3 regions of the Rhizobium sp. 10N414 genome follow, and region 3 is predicted to be linked to each of the others. Evidence: riboswitches for the same ligand, from Rfam matches in the RefSeq annotation. Region 3 holds a riboswitch; each other region holds the start of a gene.
The links. A riboswitch is a leader RNA that binds a small molecule or an ion and turns the genes downstream of it on or off. The one in region 3 is predicted to bind thiamine pyrophosphate.
Positions count from the first base shown of each region.

Region 1: linked by a shared signal. The riboswitch ahead of thiB (thiamine ABC transporter substrate binding subunit) and the one ahead of thiM (hydroxyethylthiazole kinase) in region 3 are both predicted to bind thiamine pyrophosphate.
Region 2: linked by a shared signal. The riboswitch ahead of thiC (phosphomethylpyrimidine synthase ThiC) and the one ahead of thiM (hydroxyethylthiazole kinase) in region 3 are both predicted to bind thiamine pyrophosphate.

Region 1 covers NZ_JBFTIN010000010.1:121,004-126,235, reverse strand. Annotated here, with positions in the region: gene AC1DE4_RS12250 (MarR family winged helix-turn-helix transcriptional regulator) at 1-404, opposite strand, end outside; gene AC1DE4_RS12245 (MDR family MFS transporter) at 524-2,056, shown strand; TPP riboswitch at 2,117-2,227, shown strand; gene thiB (thiamine ABC transporter substrate binding subunit) at 2,272-3,300, shown strand; gene thiP (thiamine/thiamine pyrophosphate ABC transporter permease ThiP) at 3,300-4,934, shown strand; gene AC1DE4_RS12230 (thiamine ABC transporter ATP-binding protein) at 4,927-5,232, shown strand, end outside.
Region 2 covers NZ_JBFTIN010000010.1:84,233-89,464, reverse strand. Annotated here, with positions in the region: gene thiO (glycine oxidase ThiO) at 1-222, opposite strand, end outside; gene thiC (phosphomethylpyrimidine synthase ThiC) at 224-2,050, opposite strand; TPP riboswitch at 2,144-2,255, opposite strand; gene AC1DE4_RS12075 (FadR/GntR family transcriptional regulator) at 2,303-3,073, opposite strand; gene AC1DE4_RS12070 (four-carbon acid sugar kinase family protein) at 3,092-4,153, opposite strand; gene AC1DE4_RS12065 (ABC transporter ATP-binding protein) at 4,150-5,142, opposite strand; gene AC1DE4_RS12060 (ABC transporter ATP-binding protein) at 5,142-5,232, opposite strand, start outside.
Region 3 covers NZ_JBFTIN010000027.1:77,908-83,139, forward strand. Annotated here, with positions in the region: gene AC1DE4_RS21950 (carbohydrate ABC transporter permease) at 1-500, shown strand, start outside; gene AC1DE4_RS21955 (3-oxoacyl-ACP reductase) at 513-1,277, opposite strand; gene thiD (bifunctional hydroxymethylpyrimidine kinase/phosphomethylpyrimidine kinase) at 1,274-2,095, opposite strand; gene thiE (thiamine phosphate synthase) at 2,092-2,727, opposite strand; gene thiM (hydroxyethylthiazole kinase) at 2,724-3,527, opposite strand; TPP riboswitch at 3,576-3,670, opposite strand; partial or broken gene AC1DE4_RS21975 (alpha/beta hydrolase) at 4,755-5,232, shown strand, end outside.

The sequences.
Region 1 (5,232 bases), on a different contig from region 3:
ACGAATGCGAGCTTCTGCGCGCGTATTTCCGACAGCAGCCTCTGCCCGAGCGGCGTCATCACGACGATGATCCGCCGCGCATCCGCCTGAGATGCCTTTCGCCGCAGAATATTCCGCCCCACCATTTCAGCGACGATGCGGCTTGCGCGCGAGGGGTCGATCCGCATCATCTCGGCAATCGTCCCAACCGTTACGTCGCCAGCCTCATGTGCACGCCGCACAGCGTCCAGCACGTCGAGGTGTGACAGCTCGAGGCCCGGTGCGACACTTTGGATCGCGAGCCGACCGATCAGTCTCCGCCCGGTCATGAGACGCATACGGGTCATGCTTTGCCCAATGCGCAGGATGTCCGGCTCGTGCGTCTCGGCGTCAGTATCGGTCAGATTCGTCAAGCTCTCGTTCATTGCGGAAACATAGCATCTCAGGCGTCAATTGAAAATATGCCATTGTCAATCAAGTGACATTGACAAATATATGCTAACAGCACATAAATAAGCCACTCCCCAATATGGAACGACGCTTCATGGATACTCAAATTGCCGCGGCGCCGCTTGTGACGGATCACCGCCGGCGGTTCATCCTCTTCCTTTTCCTGATGGCGGCCATGTTCATGGCGACACTCGACAACCAGATCGTCGCAACGGCTTTGCCGACGATCGTCGGCGAGTTCGGCCACCTCGAGCGGTTCAGCTGGGTCGGCTCCGCCTATCTTCTCGCCGTGAGCGCGGTGATGCCGCTCTATGGCAAGCTCGGTGATCTCTTCGGCCGCAAGTATGTAATGATGGCCGCGATCATGATCTTCACGGTCGGTTCCGCCGTCTGCGGACTGGCGGTATCCATGAACACGCTGATTGCGGCCCGCGTGCTGCAGGGACTTGGCGGAGGCGGGATCATGGTCTCGATCTTCGCCGTCAACGCGGACCTCTTCGAGCCGCGCGAACGGGCGCGGTACCAGAGCTATTCCAGCCTCGTTCTGATGGCCTCGGGCGCTATCGGACCCGTCCTTGGCGGGGCAATGAGCGATCTTTTCGGCTGGCGCTCGATCTTCCTCGTCAATGTTCCGATCGGTTTCGTCGTCCTTGTCGGTCTGGCTTTGATGCTGCCCTACCGGAAGCCCAACCGCCGTCCGAAGATCGATTACGCCGGCGCCCTGCTGCTCGCCTTGACGACGGCAAGCATCGTTCTCGCCGCCGATGGCTCTCAGGTTTTCGGCTCGCTTGTCGCTCCTCAAAGCCTGGCGATCATGGCGCTCGGTGTAGCGGCGGCGATCGGTTGGATCTTCGTCGAGTGTCGCGCCGCGGAGCCGATCGTTCCCCTGTCGCTGTTTCGCAATTCGACATTCAGCCTGCTGCTCATCATGTCAATCATGAGTGGCGCGATCGGCATCGGCATGGTCAATTATTTCGCATTGTTCCTGCAGACGACGACCGGCCTTTCGCCGTCCGCGGCCGGGGCCTTCTTCATTCTTCTGACCGGCGGCATCGTCTGCGGGTCGCTCTCTGCGGGCCGCATCATCTCCATCACCGGGCGCTACAAGCCGTTCGCGATCGCAAGCCTGACCTGCAGTGCCATCGCGTTTGTGCTGCTCACTCAGGTTCATGTCGGAACACCGGTCATGGTGATCGGGGCGGTGATGGCTCTCCACGGCTTCGGCGTCGGCCTAGCACAGCAGGTCCCGGTCATCGGCGTCCAGAATGCCGCTCCGGCGCGCGACGTCGGCGCCGCAACGGGATCAGTGACGCTGTCACGCATGGGCGGTGCATCGATTGCCATCTCCATTTATGGTGCGATCATCGGCTCGCAGCTCGGTAAGACCGGACTCTCCATTCCCGGCGTGACCGATATCGAGCAGCTGACGCCAAAGATGCTCGCGGCGTTGCCGGAGCAGGTGCGGCAGGCCGTCGCCGACGTCTATGCCAATGCGTTCACGCCGCTTTTCATCGCTTCGTGCGCGATCGCTCTCATCGGCCTTTGTGCTGCCTTGATGCTGAAACCCACGCAGTTGCCACGCGTGGTAGAGGTGCGACCGGCGGCAAGTGCCGAAGCCGCCGAGTAAATGCCAATGGCGGCCCAAGGGCCGCCCCTTGCAAGACGCCTAGCGTGGCGATACATCTCAAGCGCTCTAACGGGGTGCCCGTGCCATCAGGCACGCGGCTGAGAGGCTGAAAGCCAACCCGCGGAACCTGATCCGGCTAACACCGGCGGAGGGATTAGACGCGTGACATCTGGCACCGCCCTTTTCCCCTTCAAGCAAACCAGAGGAGAGGTGCCATGTTCAAATTCAAATTCCCGAGCCGTTCGTTGCTTGCCACGATCTTCATCGCGACTGCAACCCTGACCGGCGCCGGCGCGCAGGCGGCAGACAAGACGCTTACCGTCTACACTTATGAAAGCTTCATATCCGAATGGGGTCCGGGGCCGAAGGTCAAGGAAGCGTTCGAGAAGACCTGCGGCTGCAATGTCAATTTCGTCAGCGTGGCGGATGGCGTGGCACTGTTGTCGCGTCTTAAGCTCGAAGGCGCCGGCACGAAGGCAGATATCGTGCTTGGCTTGGATACGAACCTGACCACGGAAGCGAAGGCGACCGGCCTGTTCGATGCGAGCGGTATCGATGTCGGCGGGCTCAAGGTGCCGGGCGACTACAAGGACGATGTATTCGTGCCGTACGACTATGGCCACTTCGCCGTCATCTACGATACCCAGACGATCAAGAACCCGCCGCAAAGCATGAAGGACCTAGTCGAAGGCGACCCTTCGCAGAAGATCGTCATCGAGGACCCGCGCACCTCGACGCCCGGGCTCGGTCTCCTGTTGTGGGTAAAATCCGTCTACGGCGACAAGGCGCCGGAGGCCTGGGCAAAACTCAAGAAGCGGGTTTTGACGGTAACGCCCGGTTGGTCAGAGGCCTATGGGCTGTTCACCAAGGGGGAAGTACCGATGGTGCTTTCCTACACGACATCGCCTGCCTATCACATGGTCGCGGAGAATACGGACCGCTACCAGGCCGCTGCATTTTCAGAGGGCCATTACATACAGATCGAAGTGGCCGGACTGCTGAAGAATGCGCCTGACAAGGAACTTGCGCGCGATTTCCTGAAATTCATGGTGACGCCGGGCTTCCAGGACACCATTCCGACCAACAACTGGATGATGCCGGTTTCCGCGACATCGCAACCGCTGCCGGATGCGTTCGGCAAGCTCGTGAAGCCATCAAAGACCTTTCTGATGAGCTCTGACGAAGTTGCCGAGAATCGCAAAGCCTGGATCGACGAGTGGCTGGCTGCCATGAGCATGAACTGATGCTTTTGACCAAGGCAGAGATGCGACGGGCGATGCTGGGCGGGGCCGCGAGCCTCGCCGGCATTATCGCTTTCGTCGGCCTTGCGGTCCTTGCTTTGCTTCTCTCGAGCGGCGGTTCGTCGATTCTTGCGACCGTGTTTGAACCGTACATCCTGCGGATATTGCGTTTCACGCTGTTGCAGGCCGTGCTCTCCACCGCGCTCTCCATCGTTTTTGCCATTCCGGTCGCGCAAGCCCTGGCGCGTCAACGGCATTTCCCCGGCCGTATCTGGATTATCAGGCTGATGGCCGTGCCGATGGGGCTTCCGGTTCTGATTGGGGCGCTCGGATTGATCGGTATCTGGGGGCGGCAGGGCATCATGAACTCGGCGCTGCTTAAGTTCGGCCTGGCGGAACCGGTCAGCATATACGGGCTCTCGGGGATCCTGCTGGCGCATGTCTTCTTCAACATGCCACTGGCGGCCCGCCTGATGCTGGCCGCACTGGACCGTGTGCCATCGGAATATTGGCTGATGGCGAGTGGCTTGGGCATGCGCTCCGGCTCGACTTTTCGCTTCATCGAATGGCCGGTCCTGCGCTCGGTCGTCCCCGGTATCGCCGGCCTGATTTTCATGCTGTGCGCCACGAGCTTCACGCTTGTGCTGATGTTGGGTGGTGGCCCTGCGGCAACGACGGTCGAGGTTGCCATCTATCAGTCCCTGCGCTTCGATTTCGACCCTGGCCGGGCCGTTACGCTTTCCCTGCTTCAGATCGTACTTACATCAATGATCCTCGGAGCCCTGTCGCTTCTCCCCGCTCCCGAGGACGAAGGGATGACAGTTGGCAAGCCTGTCGGGCGTCCGGATGGGCGACTACCGGGCGCGCGGCTTGCGGATGGTGGCGTCCTGCTGCTTGCCACGCTGTTTCTAGCGCTCCCTTTAATGTCTGTGGTCCTGGCCGGCCTGCGGTCCGATCTGATGAAGCTCTTGCGCGAGCCCATCTTCTGGCAATCGGCTGCGACCAGCCTGGCTATCTCGATCTCCGCGGCGGCTCTCGCTTTGCTGATTTCGATGACGTTGGTGAGCGCGCGCCGCGCGGCGCTTCTCCGGGGTTCAGGGACCTTCGGCAGGAGGCTTCTTTTTGCCGCCATGGGCGGCGCGTCGTCGCTGGTGTTGCTCGTGCCGCCAATCGTCCTTGCGACCGGTTGGTTCCTTGCCTTGAGAAATGTCAGTGACGTGAGTGCTGTCGCTCCGCTGCTGATTGTCGCCATCAACGCGTTGATGTCGCTGCCCTTTGTGATGCGTGTCCTTGAGCCGGCTTTCATCGTCCACGAGCATCGGACGCAGAAGCTTGCGGCGAGTCTCGGTGTCACAGGTTGGGCGCGGCTGCGCCTCATCGACACGCCAGCCCTGTTCAAGCCGATGCTTACGGCATTTTCGTTCGCGATGGCGCTGTCGCTCGGCGATCTGGGCGCGGTTGCGCTGTTCGGTTCGGACGGCTTCGTCACCCTGCCATGGCTCGTCTATAGCCGTATGGGCAGCTATCGGACGAACGATGCGGATGGGCTGGCGCTGATCCTTGGCGTCGCCTGCCTGCTGCTCACGATTGCCGGTACGATGGGCCCCGTGCGCCGAGAGGTTGCCGTCCATGGTTGATCCTAAGTTCGCGATCGAGATGCAGCGGGTCGGTCTTCAGCTCGGCAATCAGAATTTTCAGTTTGATTGCCGGCTTCCCACCGGTGCCGTAATTGCCGTGACGGGGGCGTCCGGGGCCGGCAAGTCAACCTTCCTCAATCTGCTTGCCGGCTTCGACACGGCTCTCAAGGGGCGGATCCTGATCGCCGGAAAAGATGTGACCGAGGTTTACCCGGCGCAGCGGCCGGTCTCCCTGGTCTTCCAGGATAACAATCTGTTCGCGCACCTCGATATCTTTACCAACATCGGCCTTGGCATT
Region 2 (5,232 bases), on a different contig from region 3:
CATCATGTCCCACCGATCGATGGCACCGCGGCCACGCAGCAAGACGGCTTCGTCCGCGCCTTCACGCTCACACCACGGTGCCAGCATGCCGCCCGCGAGCCATGAGGCTGCCTGGCCGAAATCTGGATTCGGATCCATAACGGTGACGTCAGCACTGCGAAGAGTGAGTTCGTGCGCGACCGTGAGGCCGGCAACGCCGGCCCCTTTGACGAGGACATGCATCTCAGTCACGCGACTCTTGGATGATATCGATCGGCATATAGAGATCGCCACCCTCGCGGTATTTCGCCGCCATGGCGTCGAGCCCTTCTTTCTGCGCTTCAGCGCGGATGTCGTGCGAAATCCGCATCGAGCAGAACTTCGGGCCACACATGGAGCAGAAGTGCGCCACCTTGTGCGCTTCCTTCGGCAGCGTCTCGTCGTGGAAGCTGCGGGCCGTCTCCGGATCGAGCGACAGGTTGAATTGATCCTCCCATCGGAATTCGAAGCGGGCGCGCGACAGCGCATCATCGCGAGATTGAGCTGCCGGGTGACCCTTGGCGAGATCGGCAGCGTGGGCGGCGATCTTGTAGGTGATGACGCCGGTCTTCACGTCGTTGCGGTCGGGGAGACCCAGATGCTCCTTCGGGGTGACGTAGCAAAGCATCGCCGTACCGAACCAGCCAATCATCGCAGCACCGATGCCCGAAGTGATGTGGTCATAGCCCGGGGCGATATCTGTCGTCAGTGGTCCCAGCGTGTAGAAAGGCGCCTCGCCGCAGACGGCGAGCTGCTTGTCCATGTTTTCCTTGATCTTGTGCATCGGGACATGGCCTGGGCCCTCGATCATGACTTGGCAGTCCTTGGCCCAGGCGATCTTCGTCAGTTCGCCGAGGGTCTCCAGCTCGGCGAATTGTGCGGCGTCGTTGGCGTCGGCAATCGAACCCGGACGCAGGCCGTCGCCGAGCGAGAAGGAGACGTCATAGGCGCGGCAGATGTCGCAGATCTCCTCGAAATGCTCGTAAAGGAAGCTTTCGCGATGGTGATGAAGACACCACTTGGCCATGATAGAGCCGCCGCGTGAAACGATGCCGGTGACGCGGTTGACCGTAAGTGGGATGTAGTGAAGCCGCACGCCGGCATGGATCGTGAAATAGTCGACGCCCTGCTCCGCCTGCTCGATGAGTGTATCGCGATAGACCTCCCAGGTCAGGTTCTCGGCGATACCCTCGACCTTCTCCAGCGCCTGATAGAGCGGCACGGTGCCGATCGGCAGCGGCGAGTTGCGGATGATCCATTCGCGGATGTTGTGGATGTTGCGGCCGGTGGAGAGATCCATCACGGTGTCGGCGCCCCAGCGCGCGGCCCAGACCATTTTCTCGACCTCTTCGGCCATCGAGGAGGTGACGGCGGAGTTGCCGATATTGGCGTTGATCTTCACCAGGAAGTTCCGGCCGATGATCATCGGCTCGGCTTCCGGGTGGTTGATGTTGGCGGGGATGATGGCGCGGCCGGCGGCGACTTCCTGTCGGACGAATTCCGGGGTGACGTGATCGGGAATATGGGCGCCGAAGCTCTCACCGTCGCGCACAATTGCCTCGGCCTTAGCCTTGCGGCCGAGATTTTCGCGGATGGCGATGAACTCCATCTCGGGCGTGATGATACCGGCGCGCGCATAGGCGAGCTGGGTCACGGCCTTGCCGTCCCTGGCGCGGAGCGGTTGGCGCTTGGCGGGAAATTCCGGCGTCAGCCGCTCGCCGCTGGCAAAGCCGTTATCCTCGGGGCGCATCTGGCGACCCCGATAGGCTTCGACGTCGCCGCGCGCGAGTACCCAGCTGCGGCGCAGTTCCGGAAGCCCCTGCTCGATGCTGATGTCAGCGCCTTCGACCGTATAGATGCCGGAGGAATCATAGACCGTGACCGGTGGCTCGCCCGATGTCGGGTGGACGCTGATTTCGCGCATCGGCACGCGGACATCGGGGTGAATGTCCCCAGGGATGTAGATTTTCCGAGAGGCCGGTAGGGGCCCTGTTGTGACGGTCGGGGTGATGGTCTTTGCGGCAATATTCATGGTTTGAGGCTCCAAGTTTCAAGTTTGGAGACCCAGTCCTCAGCCGGAATGATGAAAAGACGCCGGCACGGATTCCGCGCGTGAATCCAATGCCTTCGAGCGCTTGCACCGTCCCTACGCCAGTATGAACTGGATCAGGTTCAACGGGTCACTGCGCACGATAGCAGTATCTCAGCCCCTTGCCGGGACCCCCCTGGTGAATGCGAAAAGGTTAGAGCCAGAGCAGCAAAGCTGTCAAGCCGACTGCCGTAACTACATGGAAAGGTCCAGAACGCGGCCCTCGAAGAGGCGGCTCTGCGAACCCTCAAGATGCGCCTTCATCAAAGCCCGCGCGTCTTCCGCACGTCCTTCGACGATGGCGAGGTAGATCTTGTTGTGCTCCTCGTAGACCTGCTCGAGGCCCTGACGCGGACCAAGGAGCGATAGGCCGTGAAGGTGCATGCCGACAGCGATGTGAGCCTTCAGGGCGTCGATCGAGGCCGTGTAGTAGTGGTTGTTGGCGGCTTCGGTGACGGCCCGATGGAAGGTGAAGTCGGCGTCGGTGCGATGAAGCTGGTGACTGGTCGCCTCGCGCAGATCGGCGAGTGCTGCCGCGATCTTCTGGATCGCCGCCTCGTCACGGCGCTTGGCAGCAAAGTAGGCGGCGGCAGGCTCGATCGTCAGGCGAAACTCGTAGCAGCGCTGGATGTCGGCGATCGTCTTCACCGGAGAATAGGAGAGCTGCGTCGTCGGCGAACCGTGGGCGCTGACGAAGGTGCCGGCTCCCTGACGGGCATAGACGATACCTTGATCGCGCAACCGCGCCAAGGCGTCGCGCACGATCGGACGCGAGACGCCGAGCATCGATGCAAGCTCATGCTCACCGGGAAGCCGCGAATCCGGCGGATAGTTTCCCGAGCGGATACGCTCCTGCAATTGGTCGAAGACGCGATCGACCAGCTTGACAGCCTTGCCGCGCTCCGGCTTGGCCGCCGAGGCCGTCTGGGCTTTCGCCGATACACCGCTACCTTCGTCCACCTTCACTCTCCCCGTCGGCATGTCCTATGCCGCCTGATTCTGTGCAATCAGTCTTACCAAACTATCAGAATTACCGAAGCCCCCGGACTTCACCGCGCAACGGAAAAGCAGGCCGTCTGCCGTTACGACGTCGAACCACGGAATACCCGCCTCGATTTCGCCCTGCGGCCTCAGGACCCGAATGCCGAGCGCGCGGAAAACCGCGAGCGCCGTATCGCCCCCGCCGACCATCAGCATGTCCGGGCGCGTCATCTCTATGGCCGATTTTACGCCTTTCGCGAAGCGGTCGGCAACTGTCGCAGCCTCGCTGGTGATTTCGCCGGTGCAGCGAAGGAGAATCGGCAAGCCAAATCGCGCTTCGGGAGGCACTGCTCCCATGGGGGCATCAATGGTTGCGGCGAGGCATTCGGTGCCTTCCAGCCTGGCCATTTGTGCTGTTGTGATCGGGTCGCGGGAGCCGAAGGCGAAGACGGTCCGGCTCGATGCGGCAAACGCTTTGCTTGTCCTGTTCGGCTGCCCGATCTTGCGGGCAAGTGCGGCTCCGATACCGCGGGCGCCGACGGCAAGGGCGTTCGTCCAGTCGTGTGCCTCAACCACTTGGTCGAGATCGCCGTCCGTTTCGGCATCGCGGACCAGCACCTCGGTGTCACTTGCGTCAAAAAGCTCGGCAATCGGCAGCGGCCGATCGACACCACGACCGACGACGTGACCGTTGCGGGTCAAACGCTCTTGATCGGGAATGGCTGGTGCCACCACGATTGCCTCGTGACCGAAGGAGGCAGCCAAAGCTGCGCTTTCCGCTGCAACGTTCCCCTTAAGCCGGGAGTCGATCTTTTTCAGAACGATTTGAGGCGAGGCGGCAAGAAGGGCCTTCGCCGCAGCGCTGACCCTTCCTGCCGCTTCCTCCTCCGGGAGAGCTCTCGAAGCCGTGTTGACCACCACGACCTCGCTACCGGTCGCAAGCGTTTCCGATATGGCCCCGACGTCGATCGCGACAGCGACGGAAAGTCCGGCGTCGACAAAGGGGGTTCCCGTGTCGAGCGCGCCGGTCAAATCGTCAGCGATGATCGCGACCTTCAGCGTCATTCAGTCTGTCCTGAGTTGACAGCGTGGCAGGCGACGAGATGGCCAGGCTTGGCTTCTTTCCATTCCGGCACGACCTTGCTGCACACGTCCATGGCGATCGGGCAGCGCGAGTGGAAGCGGCAGCCGCTCGGTGGGTTGAGCGGGCTCGGCACGTCGCCCTGCAGGATCTGGCGCTTGCGCGTGCGCTCCAGCTCCGGATCGGTTTCCGGAACGGCTGACAGCAGTGCCTTGGTGTAAGGGTGCAGCGGGTTCTCGAACAGCTCCTCGCGCGTCGCAAGTTCCGCCAGGCGGCCGAGATACATGACGCCGACGCGGGTACTGATATGTCGGACAACAGCCAGGTCGTGGGCGATGAAGAGGTAAGTCAGGCCATACTTCTCCTGCAGATCGAGCAGGAGATTAATAATCTGCGCCTGTATCGAGACGTCGAGCGCCGAGATCGCTTCGTCGCAGACGATGAATTTAGGCTGGCAGGCAAGTGCGCGAGCGATGACGACGCGCTGTCGCTGGCCGCCGGACAGCTCATGCGGATAGCGCTGCGCAAAGCGCGTCGGCAGGCCGACGTCGGTCAGCAGGGTGGCGATCTTGTCCTTGAGCTCCGCTTTGGTGCAGAGCTTGTGGAAGAGGATCGGTTCGCCGACTGCCTCACCGATCGTCATGCGCGGGTTGAGCGTCGAATAAGGATCCTGAAAGACGATCTGCAGGTCGCGGCGGAAGGGCCGCATCTGTTTTTCATCAAGGGTCGCGAGATCCTGGCCCTTGTAGACGACCTTGCCTGATGTCGCCTTGTAGAGGTTGAGGATAGTGAAGCCGGTCGTCGACTTGCCGCAGCCGGATTCGCCGACAAGCGAGAGGGTTTCGCCTTCCATGATGTCGAGGTTGACGTTGTCGAGCGCATAGACGGTCGCCGAGCGCTCGCCGAAGGCGCCGAGCTTGACGTGGAAATGCTTGACGAGGTTTTCGACCTTGAGCAGCGGCTGTGCACCCATCACGCAGCCTCCTGCATTTTCTGGACGACGAAGCAGGCTGTGCGGTGGTTTCCGGCGCCTGATAGCGGTTCGAGTTTCGGCACGCGCTCG
Region 3 (5,232 bases):
TGATCGGCCTGATGTTTCCGGCCGCGACCGCCATCCTTCCCTTGTTCATCCGGATCCGGGACCTGGGCCTGTTGAATTCCTACTGGGGTGTTGTCCTGCCGCAGGTCGCCTTTGGCCTCGGCATGAGCATTCTCTTGTTCAGGAATTATTTTCGCAACCTCCCGGAAGAATTGTTCCAGGCTGCCATCGTCGACGGCTGCGGCTACATCCGGTTTTTCTGGCACATCTCGCTGCCGCTCTCGCGGCCGATCATTGCAACGGTCAGCATCATCTCCTTTGTCGGCAGCTGGAACAGCTACATCCTGCCGCTGATCATGCTGAATTCGGAGACGATGTATCCCTGGCCGCTCGGCATCATGGTTTATCGCGGCGAGTTCGGCACTGCCTGGCAGCTGGTGCTCGCTTTCATCACGCTGACAATCATGCCAACGATCATCGTCTTCTTCCTGGCGCAGAAGCACATCATCGCCGGCTTGACCGCGGGTGCGGTCAAGTCCTGAGGTGGCTTTGCCTCAGCCGAAGACGAGTCCGCCGTCGACGATGAGGTTCTGCCCGGTAACGGCGCGTGCCCAGGGGCTTGCGAAAAACAGGACCGCGTCGGCCATTTCCTCTGGCGTCGTCACTTGCCGGAGGGGCGTGCTTGCCGCAATCAGATCGAAGACCGCATCCGGTGTGGCGCTGCTCGCTTCAGTGGCGCGCAGCAAGCCGCCCGAGACCATGTTGACGGTAATGCCTGATGGGCCCAGCTCTGCGGCCGCCGTGCGGGTCAAGGACAGAAGCGCACCCTTGGCAGCCGTGTAGTCATGGTAGGGCACCACCGGGTTCTGGAAGAGATTGGTGCCGATCGTGATGATCCGCCCAAAACCGGCAGTGGCCATGTCCGGGCGGGCGGCCTGGATCAGGTTCAGCGCCCCCTTCACGGCCGTATCGAGCTGTGATGTCATTTCACCCCAGGTCAATTGGTCGAGCTTCGATCGGGCGTCTCCGTTGAAGCTGAAGTCGGTCAGGGCATTGTGCACGACTGTCGTCGGCGCACCGAGTGTATCCTTGACCTCGGCCACCATGCGCTTGACGGCCTCGCTGTCGCGGACATCCGCCTGGAAGGCTCGGGCACGATCACCCAACGACGCGGCAAGCGCCTCGGCCTCGATGCGGCTGTTGCGGTAGTTGATTGCGACCTTCGCGCCTTGGCGGGCAAAGGCAGCAGCGATGGCGGCGCCCAGGCCACGCCCGGCCCCGGTGATGATGACGGTCTGTTCGCTGATCGCCAAACTCATCTCGAATGTCCTTCTTTCAACTTCCAAAGCTCATGAAAATGCTGAACCGGCCCGTGCCCGGAACCGACAGAAAGCGTATCCGCCTGCGCGACGGCATGGGCGAGGTAGCTTTTCGCATCCGCCACTGCCTCGGGCAGCGTCGCCCCCTTCGCGAGCTCGGCGGCAAGCGCGCTCGATAGCGTGCAGCCGGTGCCATGCGTGTTCGAAGTCGGTACCCGGAGCGCCTCGAACCAGCTCACCCCCGTGGCTGTCGCCAGGACATCAGGGCTCTCCTGGCTTGGCAGATGACCGCCCTTGACCAGCACCGCCTCCGGGCCAAGAGCACGCAGGCTTTGCGCCTGCTCAGCCATGTCCGCGCGGGTATCGGCCGTCGGTCCATGCAGGAGTGCTGCCGCTTCCGGAAGATTGGGAGTAAGCAGCGTCGCAAGCGGCAGCAGCCGCCGGGTGAGGACGTCGACCGCAGACCGATCGAGGAGGCTAGCCCCGCCCTTGGCGACCATGACAGGATCAAGAACGACCGGAATGCCCTTGTGGGGTTCGATCGCATCGGCGACAGCGTTGGCGATTTCGGCATTGGCAATCATGCCGATCTTGATTGCATCAACACGGACATCGGCAAACACTGCCTTGATCTGGTCGGCGACGAAGGCAGCCGGAACCAGATGGACCCCGCAAACGCCCTGTGTGTTTTGCGCCGTCAGCGCGGTCAGCACCGCCATGCCGTAGACACCGCGGGCAGAGAAGGCCTTCAGGTCCGCCTGGATTCCGGCGCCGCCAGAAGGATCGGATCCGGCAATGGAGAGAACGTTTCGGATCATCGGTGAACCTTTCTGATGTTTTCCGCGATCTCGCGAGCCGCCGCCTCAGGGTCACGCGTGCCGCATATCGCAGAGACGACGGCAAGACCGTCAGCCCCAGCAGCAAAGACATCCCCGACATGAGCCGCCTTCAGCCCGCCGATTGCGACTGCGGGAACGGGGCAGACGCGCACGAGGCGAGCAAGGCCAGCGAAACCGGTCGGCTCCTTGTGATCCGCCTTCGTTGATGTCGCAAAGACCGGGCCGATACCCGCGTAGTCGACGATTGCCGCATCGACCCCCGCGGCCAGCGCCTCGGTCTCAACGGAGAGGCCAAGGATCATATCGTCTCCAATCCGCGCGCGGGCAGTTGGCGCATCCATGTCCTCTTGCCCGATGTGCAGACCGTCAGCACCAATTGCGACGGCAGCCTCCACGTCATCGTTGACGATGAGCAAGGCACCGGTGCCAGACAAAGCCACCTTGAGCGCCCGACCTGTTTCGATCATCAGGGCTGTATCGGCTTGCTTGTCGCGCAGCTGGACAACCGTCGCTCCGCCAGCAACAGCCGCCCGCGCGGTCTCCACCATGCCGAAGCCGGCACAAAGACCGGGATCGAGGACAAGATAAAGGGAAAGGTCGATGGTCCTCATGCGGAACGCACCCTCGCATGGCGATCGAGGAGCGGGGCGTCAAGCGCTGCAAGCGCATCGAGAAACGCCGGAGAAAACGAACCCGGGCCTTCTGCCCTGCTGGCTGCCATCTCGCCGGCAACAGCAAAGGTCGTAAGCGCTGCAACCGTTGCCTCGAACGGTGCGGCAGGGCGGATCGCCGTGAATGCTCCGACGAGGCAGGTCAGTGCGCAACCGAGCGCGGTCACCTTAGGCATCAAGGCCGACCCGCCTTCAATCCAGGCAGCTCGTTCACCGTCGGTGACGAAATCGACGACGCCGGTTACCGCGACCGTTGCACCGTGTGTCCTGGCAAGCAGCCGGGCGGATTCCTCGGCCTGTTCGACCCCGTCACGACTGTCCACCCCCTGGCCCCGGCTTTCGCCACCGGCAAGGGCGATGATCTCGGAGGCGTTGCCGCGAATGACCGTCGGACCGAGCTCCAGCAGCCGATCAACGGCTGCCCGGCGGAAGCCGGTGGCATAATGGGCGACCGGATCGAGGACCCATGGCTTGCCGGACTGGCTGGCGGCGAGGGCTGCCGCCTCCATGCCGCGCAACCAGGATGGCGACAGTGTGCCGATGTTGATTGTCAGTGCGCCTGCGATCGCCGCAAACTCGCCAGCCTCTTCTTCCGCATGCACCATGGCGGGAGACGCGCCGGCGGCCAGAAGCACATTGGCTGCGATGTTCATGGCAACGAAGTTGGTGATGCAGTGCACGAGCGGCGGTTGCGCGCGCAACTCGCTCAGCAGTATTCCCGGTAAGGTCTGATCTTGCATGGTGCGCCTTTCGATGGGGAGAAAGGCGCGGGGACTGACGCAGGAGGCGAAACGTCCCGAGCGACTCCCTCCGCCGGCATTATCCGGTTCAGGTTCAAAGGGTACTTCTCAGCCCATCTTCGAGGGCGCCCCTGTCTCTCATTGCCTTCTTCTCGCAGAGAAGAACGCGCCTGTCATCCAAAAAATGGATATATCGCCAGGTGAACCCGGCGATGCCGGGAAACGCCCTGGAGGAGGCGCGCGGCGTCGACCTCGACGTCATCGGGCTCCGGCTCCGGCACGGAAATGAGATCCGATCGATACGCCGGGCCATTGGATCCGCTCCCAGCTGCTGGTCATGCGAACTCCCGTGCGCAGGTCCAGGGTCGCGCCTGTGACAAGCTGGACAGATCATATGCCGGGGCCTAGTGTTCTGAAATGTTGGGATGTCGTCTTCTTCTCTTCGCTTTGGTCTTGCTGTTCGGATGGACAGCAGGCGCGCAGCAGATGCCCTGTCCCTTTGAATATCCAGACACGCCGGTCAACCGGTCTCGCGGGGTTGTCGGCTGCTCCCTGCAGTGCGATCAGAAGCTCACTTGTCCAGGCCAGCAGGCGATCGAGCCACAAAAGCTCCCTTCGGCGCAGGCTCCCGGCAATGCGGTCAATTCGAGTGGAACTTGTCCAGATGGGAAAAACTGGGATTCGAGAAGGAAAACTTGCGTCGCGTGCGCCGCGGGGGCGTCGTGGGATGCCAAGCGCTCGACCTGTTCCTGTGGGGCCGGCCGGTTCGTTGACCCGAAGACAAAGCGCTGCGTCAGTTGTCCCGAAAACTGGGGTTGGGAAAAAGGGAGGTGCCTGTGCACTCGCAGCTTGAAATCCACGTTGGCGGGAAAGTCCTGCTCGCCCAAGCAGCCGGTCTGCAGGACCGACAGCGTTTGGGATGCCGGAAACAAGCATTGTGTGGCAGTGAAGCTGCGGAAGCCGAAGGCGTAGTTCGAGATGGATAGACGGCTCCAGACCCCGAATTGAGCTTGTCGTAGATCGTTCGTCCTGCCCTAGGGCATGGGCGCGAATTGCACGTAACATCCGCGTCGTTTCTGTGAGAGTACGTCACCAAGGCCCGGCCACCGTAAGGTGCTTGCGTTTCAATGAGGGAACCGGAACGTGATTGCTGCCCGTACTGTTCGGACACTTGCACCTTTGCTCGTCGCGGCAGTTCTTGCCAGCTGCGGTCATCCAAGCGGCGTCATGGCCCCTGTTGCGCTATCAGCGGCAACGCAGAATACCTCAAAGGTCAGCATGCTGGTCGCAACCACGCGCGAACCTTCCGGCGACCCGGCGACACTCTTCACCGGCGAACGCAGCCCGAAGCCCTACCTGACGGCGGTTGACGTCTCCATTCCGGCGAAACGGGCCACAGGCACAGTCCAATGGCCGAAACATCTGCCGCCCAATCCCGCGACCGATTTTGCGGTGACCAGCGTCAAGGAGATCGACACCGTTCCAGAGGGGCGCGCCTGGTTCCACCAGAACATCCAAGGCGGGCATGCGCTGGTCTTTATCCACGGCTTCAACAACAAGTATGAGGATTCCGTCTTCCGTCTGGCCCAGATCGTCCACGATTCAGGGATGCAGGCGACCCCTATCCTGTTCACTTGGCCGTCACGCGCGCAGCTCACCGCCTATCAATACGACAAGGAAAGCACCAACTATTCACGCACGGCGC